2 linked regions of the Methylocaldum szegediense genome follow. Each later gene encodes a partner of the first gene's protein in a complex. Links are inferred from orthologs where the notes say so. Each region holds a gene or a part of one and is shown in the gene's direction. Other genes may lie near its edges.

Region 1 (4,959 bases):
CCACCTTCTTGCCCACGATCATCATCATATCCGCCAACTCGTCGATGACGATGACGATATAGGGCAGGGGGGCGAGGGTAGGGGGCTCTTCGCCTTCCAAAGCTTGTTCGGCGGACCAGGTGGGATCGAGAATCGGCTCGCCGGCTTCGATGGCCTCGCTGACCTTCTGATTGAAACCTGCCAGATTGCGGACACCCATCATGGACATCAGCTTGTAGCGCCGCTCCATTTCCGCTACGCACCAGCGCAGGGCGTTGGCGGCTTCCTTCATGTCGGTCACGACCGGGGTCAAGAGATGGGGAATGCCTTCGTATACGGACAGTTCCAGCATCTTGGGGTCGATCATGATCAGGCGGACCTCGTCGGGTCGGGCCTTGTACAATATGCTGAGGATCATGACGTTGATGGCGACCGACTTGCCGGAACCGGTGGTGCCGGCGACCAGGAGGTGAGGCATGCGGGCTAGATTGGCCACTACCGGCTGGCCGCCGATGTCCTTGCCGAGCACTAGGGTCAAGGGCGATGTGGATTGCTGGTAAGGCTCAGACGAAAGCACCGAATGGAGCAATACGGTTTCGCGTTCCTCGTTAGGGATTTCGAGACCGATGACCGACTTGCCGGGAATGATTTCCACCACTCGCACGCTGGTGACGGACAAGGCACGCGCCAGGTCCTTCGCCAGTCCGCTGATGCGGCTCACTTTGACACCGGCCGCCGGTTGAATTTCGAACCGCGTGATGACGGGGCCAGGGTGTACCTCGGTGACCTCGACCTCTACGCCGAAATCCGCGAGAATGGACTCGACCATTTGAGACATTTCCTCCAATGCCGCATCGGAGTAGCCCTTGATCTTCGGCGCGACACTGTTGAGGAGATCGAGGGGCGGTAGTTCGCCCTCGTTGGGCAGAAGTGTCTTGGTCGAGGTCGTAGCCCTGTGGAACCGTAGCGGTCCCCTAGGTTCCTTGGCGTCCTTGATTTCCGGTGCTTGGGATTTGCGTTTGACTGTGGGTTCGATCCGCTTGGGCTTGATTTTCTCCCGCGGCGGGTCGATCCGTGCTTGGCTTTCCTGATTGTTTGGCTCCCCTCGGGATGCTCCGCCGAGCGCCTGGAAAGCGGCGAACAAGCCGTTGGCGATCATCAATCCGCCTTTTCCCACCGCGTCCAGCAAACCCAGCCAGGAAAGGCTGGTGTAGAGCGAAACCCCGGCCAGGAAAAATGAAACGAGCAGTACCGTCGCACCGGTCGTGCCGAAGGCTCCGATCAATAGCCCGGCCGCTTCCTGGCCCAGGATTCCGCCGGCGGTTTCCGGAAGGGGAAAAGGCACGCGCAACAGATGAATATCGGCCAACGCGGAGCCCGACGCCATCGCGGCTCCGAAACCGAACCAGCGCAACAGATAATTCACGGCACCGTAGGGTTCTTTCGACGCGGGGCCTTTGTAGACGGCGTAACCGTAGCCTGACAGCAGGAACGGAAACAAAAAAGCCGGAAGCCCGAACAGGGAAAGGGCAAAATCTGCAAGCCAGGCTCCGACCGCGCCGCCGCCATTGGCGATAGGGCGTCCCGTGCCAGTGTGAGTCCAGCCCGGATCGCTCGCGTCGAAAGTCATCAAGGAGATCAGGAAAAACAATGAAATGGCCAGGTAAATCAAAAAGGCTGCCTCGCGCAGCCCTCTGACCAATACCGAGCCCAGATCCTGACCGATCGTGAGCTTTTTGTGAAATTGCGACAAAATTCTCACCAAATCAAAGAAATAAATAACCGCGGTATTGTTCAAAATCAGCGTGATTTAATCAAGAGCCGGGCTTTACGCCCGAAAAACTTGTCGTCATACTTGGAATTTTGTTGTTGCGATAAACCGAACCGAGGAGCCTATGACGGACCAAAAACATTGCCGGTTATTGATCCTGGGATCGGGTCCGGCCGGATATACCGCCGCCATCTATGCGGCACGGGCCAATTTAAAGCCGGTCCTCATCACCGGCATTCAGATGGGTGGGCAATTGACCACAACCACCGAGGTGGACAACTGGCCCGGCGATCCCGAAGGACTGCTCGGCCCGGATCTCATGGAACGTATGCGCCGTCACGCCGAGCGTTTCGATACGGAGATCGTTTTCGATCATATTCACACCGCCGATCTGTCGTCCAGGCCCTTCCGGCTGACCGGCGATTCCGGCGTATACACTTGTGATGCTCTGATCATCGCGACGGGTGCGTCCGCTCGCTACCTGGGACTGCCCTCCGAGGAGGCGTTCAAAGGCAGGGGGGTATCGGCGTGCGCGACCTGCGACGGATTCTTCTATCGCAACAAGCCCGTGGCAGTCGTCGGGGGCGGGAATACGGCGGTGGAGGAAGCCCTTTATCTCGCCAACATCGCGTCCCACGTCACCGTCGTGCATCGACGCGACAAGTTCCGGTCCGAGAAGATCCTTGCCGACAGACTGCTACAACGCGCACGGTCCGGGAACGTGACCATCGAATGGAACCACGTGGTGGATGAAGTTCTCGGCGACGATTCCGGCGTTACCGGACTGCGCATCAAGAGCGTGACGGACGGCTCGACCAAGGACTTGCAGGTGGACGGCGTTTTCATCGCCATCGGGCATACGCCCAACACCGAGATTTTCGCCGGCCAATTGGATATGCGCGATGGTTACATCATCGTGAAAAGCGGATTGGAAGGAAACGCAACGGCGACCAGCGTGCCCGGCGTCTTCGCCGCGGGCGACGTGGCCGATCCCATTTACCGACAAGCCGTGACCTCGGCGGGATCGGGGTGTATGGCGGCGCTGGATGCTGAGAAATACCTGGACGATATCGGAGCCGGCTGAGCGCCGCATCGTCTTGTTCTAAAGATGCCGGATGGGCGAGGCACTCATGCCGGCTTGGGGGACACTTTCACTTTTCATAAGAATAACTAGAGGAGCCGTTACCCTATGTCCCAATATCGAAAGTTCATTTGTTCCGCTTGCGGTTATGTCTACGATGAGGAGCTAGGCGACCCCGATTCCGGCATAGCCCCGGGCACGCGATGGGAAGACATTCCGGACGACTGGGTGTGCCCGGAATGCGGCGTGGACAAGAGTTACTTTGATGTCATGGAGTAATCGGGGAACACCAACAGATTCGTCCGCAATTGGTTAAAACCACGGATGGTAGGAGTAAGGTGGCGATTAGGTCAGGAATTCTTTACCAGCACAACTCGCCGGTAAACATGGCGTAGTGTCGGCAAGGGAAGGTCGACCTACGATCGTGGCGTGTAGTCTCGAATCCCTACGCGGTGTCGCGTAGCCCGCTTTGGGGAGATGTCCAAGACGGTTCGTGCGTCATTTCCAAGTGCACGGATTGCCGTTCGACGCACATTCCTTGCCAGCACCTTCTGAGCCCTGTTCAATTCCAAAGCGCTTTCATTGGCGCATTCTTAAAATGCCGCGCCGCCGAACCATAAAAAAAAGCTAGCCCGTGGTTTTCTGACGAATGCGGGCGGATGCCGGGAGGACCCGTTCCAGCAATTTCGAGCCCTGAACGGCGGGCGTTTCGGTTGGTGCCGAAAGGTTGGCGATGCGACGGCCCTCTTCGACCAGGATCTGTCGTTCTTTCTCCATCTCCCGGAGTTGCTCCACCACGCGGTCGCCGCTCAGATCCAAGCCTAACGCGATGCCGTCCCGAAGGCCTTTGATCGCCGTTCGTTCGGCTGAGGGTTTCAGTTTTCGATAAAGGAAATAGGGGAGCAGCCAGGATAGGACGATGAGCAAGGCGCTGTGTATGGCGAAATCGGTGCCCAGATAGCCTAGGTGATAAAGCGCGCTTTCGTAATAGCCTTTGACGACTTGATAGGACACCCAGCCGATGGCGATCAGAGGCAGGAGGACCGACAAGAAGCCGGAAAGTTTCAGGAAAAAGCGCTGCAACGCGTTTCCCGGATTGGCCAGGGCCAGCCGCAGCGATCGCTGTCCTTCCGCGAGAACGGTGCGGCCTACGCCGTTCCCCACCGCATCCAGTCTCGCTTTGAGCGGGATCACGGCGAGTCCCCGTTCGCCGGCTTCGACGATCAGGCGATCTTGCGCATCTTGATACCGGCTCTCGGCCCACTCATCCCATAAGATCGATTCCGGTCGCGCTTTTTCGGATCGTGGTTTCTCGTCGGGCGTCTTGGTCAAGTCGATACGCCGGCGCAGCACGCTGGCCTCGTGAGTCACGAAGGCGCGGGCGACCTCCTGGATCGGCCATTCCAACCCTTTCATCAAATCCTCACGGGTTTCCCTCCAGATGCCGGACCAGTTGGGTTCGAGTCCGGTGTAGCCGTCGCGGTTGCCGAGCTTTTCGAGGCAATCGTTCAAAGCCTTCCGCAGCGCATCCAGGCGCAGGGCTTCCGCTCGCAGTTCCAGTTGATGGATGACGTGGCGGTCAGCCATATCCTGGAGTATGGCCTGTAAAGTCTCGAAATCATCAAGCTTGCGTTCACCTTCGATTTCACGGCTGTCGGTGCGGAGCAAAATGGGATTTCTGAATCCCGCCTTGGCCAGGAGTTTGGCGAAATCCTCGACCTGGGCGGGATGGCCGCGATCCCACTGGTTCATCACGAACAGCCAGGCATGTTCACCGCCGTGTGCCTGCAGCAAGCGCCAGCCTTTGTCGTCGCGATAGCGTTCGGGGCTGACCACGTAAATCAAGACGTCGATGTGGGGCAGCCAATCCAGCACGAGCTGACGATTGCTCAGTTCGGTGCTGTCGATGTCGGGCATGTCGATCCAGAGGACTTGTCTGCGTCGGTCGTCGTGGTGATAGGCGATACGCACCCGGTCGGTAGGGAAGTCTTTCGGAAGATGTTGGATCTTCACCGAATCGTGGAGATAGAGGGATACCTCGCGAGATGTCGGGCGTTCGACGCCAGTTCGGGCGATGGACTGGCCGGCGAGCCGGTTCAGCAGGGTACTCTTGCCGACGCCCGTGCCG
Region 2 (2,813 bases), 2.2 Mb from region 1 along the record:
GTGATGGGAGGCAAGATCAGCCGCGGTGAGAGGCGAGCTGTCTTCTTTGACGCCCACACGGAAATCCGATACGTAGATTTCGAGAATGCGCCTCCCAGCCTCCTTGGCGAGAGCGACTACGGACTCGAGAAAGCGGGAGGGTTCTTTTCTAAGGGGCATGGCCTGAAATCCGCGGCTACTCACTGGATACGCTGAATGGAGAGAATCGAAGAAAATACCTGAAGCGACCGAATAAGATATTAAACCATGATCGACTGGCGAAACATCAGCAGCGTGTTTCTCGATATGGACGGCACGCTGTTGGACCTCAATTTCGATAACCATTTCTGGCTCGAATTCGTTCCTCAGCGTTATGCCGAACGGCACGGGCTTTCCCTGGCCGAAGCCAAGGCGGAATTGGCGCCAAAATTCAAGGAAACCGAGGGGAAGCTCGAGTGGTACTGCCTGGATTACTGGAGCGATCACTTGGGCTTGGACATCGCTGGCCTCAAAGCCGAAATTTCGGGATTGATCACGGTCTTGCCCCACGTCACGGAATTCCTCGAGGCGGTGCGCAAGGCCGGGAAACGTCTGGTTCTCGTGACCAACGCACATCCCAAGGCCTTGAATCTCAAGTTGGAGCGCACCTGCCTCCATACGTTTTTCGACGAAGTTTTCTCATCGCATGCCTTTGGCTTTCCAAAGGAAAGCCCCGGCTTCTGGCAAGCGCTCAGCGTCAAAGAATCGTTTTCCACGGATCGGACACTGCTGGTTGACGACAGTTTGCCTGTATTACGCGCCGCGCGGGAATTCGGCATCCGCCATGTGGTGGCCGTAAGGAAACCCGATAGTCGTCAGCCTCTAAAGAACATCGTCGAATTCGACGCTATCGACGACTTTCGGGAGCTCATGCCTCCAGGCTGACGTCGATGGCATTGCGGGATCCTCCGGAAGAACATGTTTCAGGAGGACTTCTCACCTCGCCCACCGGCTCGCCAAAATTCTCGTGTCCATGGACGGCGATTTACGTACGAATCCTGAGGACTTGAAATTGTTTTCCGTTTAAGCTGAAATGGGCGTATGCAAGGGAGCACTGCACCGTTCTCACGCGCCGGCCACTGGCGCCCCAATCCCGTTCGATCTTCCCCCGTCAAGACTGTGAGGAGTTCATTGTGAGCGAACGTATACTTCAGGTTACTGATGCCGAATTCGAGGACAAGGTCCTCAAAGCAAGCGGCCCTGTGCTAGTTGATTTTTGGGCCGAATGGTGCGGCCCCTGCAAAATGCTTGCTCCGATTCTCGAAGAGGTCGCCGGGGACTATGAGGGTAAGCTGACCGTCGCAAAACTCAATGTCGACGATAATCCGAATACCCCCCAGCGCTACGGTGTACGCGGAATTCCAACGCTGATTTTGTTCAAGAACGGTGAAGTGGAAGCCACTAAAGTGGGCGCCTTGGCCAAGTCTCAATTGACGGCCTTCCTTGACGCCAATCTCTGAGCGCTTGGCATGTGCGGGTCGCCACGACTAGACGGCCTCGCACGCCTGTGCTAACGTTTGTGAAAGTCTGTACGTCGTCCTCTTAACCGGGCCGCTTCTGGCCGTTCTCTCCGAGCTCGTTTCTCGTACGAGCGCAATCCTATTAGCCATTTAAATTCTGCTCTTCATTAACGTCTATGAATCTGACTGATCTTAAACGCAAACCTGTTTCCGAGCTCATCGAAATCGCCGAATCACTCGACATTGAGGGCGTCGCACGAACGCGCAAGCAGGATTTGATCTTCTCGATCCTGAAAAAACAGGCTAAGAGCGGCGAGGACATCTACGGTGACGGCGTACTGGAAATTCTAAGTGACGGATTCGGTTTTCTGCGGTCCGCCGACAGTTCCTTCTTGGCCGGTCCCGACGATATTTACGTGTCCCCTAGTCAGATTCGTAGATTTAGCTTGCGGACCGGAGACACGATTTCCGGAAAGATTCGTCCACCCAAGGACAACGAACGCTACTTCGCCATGCTCAAGGTGGAGCAGATCAATTACGAGCCGCCGGAAAACGCCAAGCACAAGATCTTGTTCTCGAACCTCACGCCGCTTTTTCCGGTCGAGCGCTTGCAACTGGAGCTCGGCAACGGGACCACGGAGGACTTGACTGCTCGCGTCATCGACCTCATCGCGCCAATCGGCAAAGGCCAGCGCGGCCTGATCGTATCGCCTCCGAAGGCGGGCAAGACCATGATCCTGCAGAACATCGCCCATTCGGTGGCTGAAAAGAACCCGGAATGCTACTTGATCGTCCTTCTGATCGACGAGCGCCCGGAAGAAGTCACCGAGATGCAGCGCAGCGTCAAGGGCGAAGTAGTATCCAGCACCTTCGACGAACCGCCAGCACGCCACGTGCAGGTCGCCGAAATGGTCTTGGAAAAGGCCAAGCGACTGGTCGAGCACAAGCGCGACGTCATCATTCTGCTCGACTCGATCACGCGCCTCGCCCGAGCGTACAATACCGTGATCCCGTCGTCCGGCAAGGTGTTGACCGGCGGTGTCGACGCCAACGCCCTGGAGCGGCCCAAGCGCTTCTTCGGCGCTGCCCGAAACATCGAGGAAGGCGGCAGCCTAACGATCATCGCAACCGCCCTCATCGATACTGGATCACGCATGGATGAAGTGATTTACGAAGAATTCAAGGGCACCGGCAATATGGAATTGCACCTCGAACGTAAAATCGCCGAAAAACGCATTTATCCAGCCATCAACATCAACCGGTCTGGTACTCGCCGCGAGGAATACATTGTCCCGCCGGACGAGCTGCAAAAATGCTGGATCCTGCGAAAAATTC

Evidence for each region. The genes of interacting proteins can lie anywhere in the genome.
Region 2: the proteins of trxB (region 1) and trxA are in contact, whole or in part, in a crystal structure (PDB 1F6M), measured with the Escherichia coli proteins. The link is inferred for Methylocaldum szegediense from one-to-one orthologs.

The regions. Positions count from the first base shown.
Region 1 is NZ_OX458333.1:3,784,111-3,789,069, forward strand. What follows is about bases 940-3,854. They hold trxB (thioredoxin-disulfide reductase), read left to right. Parts: upstream 940-1,874; coding sequence 1,875-2,834; downstream 2,835-3,854. Other genes in these bases: QEN43_RS16420 (DNA translocase FtsK), read right to left, coding at 940-1,732; QEN43_RS16430 (rubredoxin), read left to right, coding at 2,940-3,110; QEN43_RS16435 (GTPase), read right to left, coding at 3,459-3,854. In the rest of the region: more of QEN43_RS16420, read right to left, coding at 1-939; more of QEN43_RS16435, read right to left, coding at 3,855-4,959.
Region 2 is NZ_OX458333.1:1,568,735-1,571,547, forward strand. It holds trxA (thioredoxin TrxA), read left to right. Parts: upstream 1-1,148; coding sequence 1,149-1,478; downstream 1,479-2,813. Other genes in the region: cysQ (3'(2'),5'-bisphosphate nucleotidase CysQ), read right to left, coding at 1-159; yrfG (GMP/IMP nucleotidase), read left to right, coding at 247-903; rho (transcription termination factor Rho), read left to right, coding at 1,655-2,813. UniProt on the Escherichia coli protein: Participates in various redox reactions through the reversible oxidation of its active center dithiol to a disulfide and catalyzes dithiol-disulfide exchange reactions.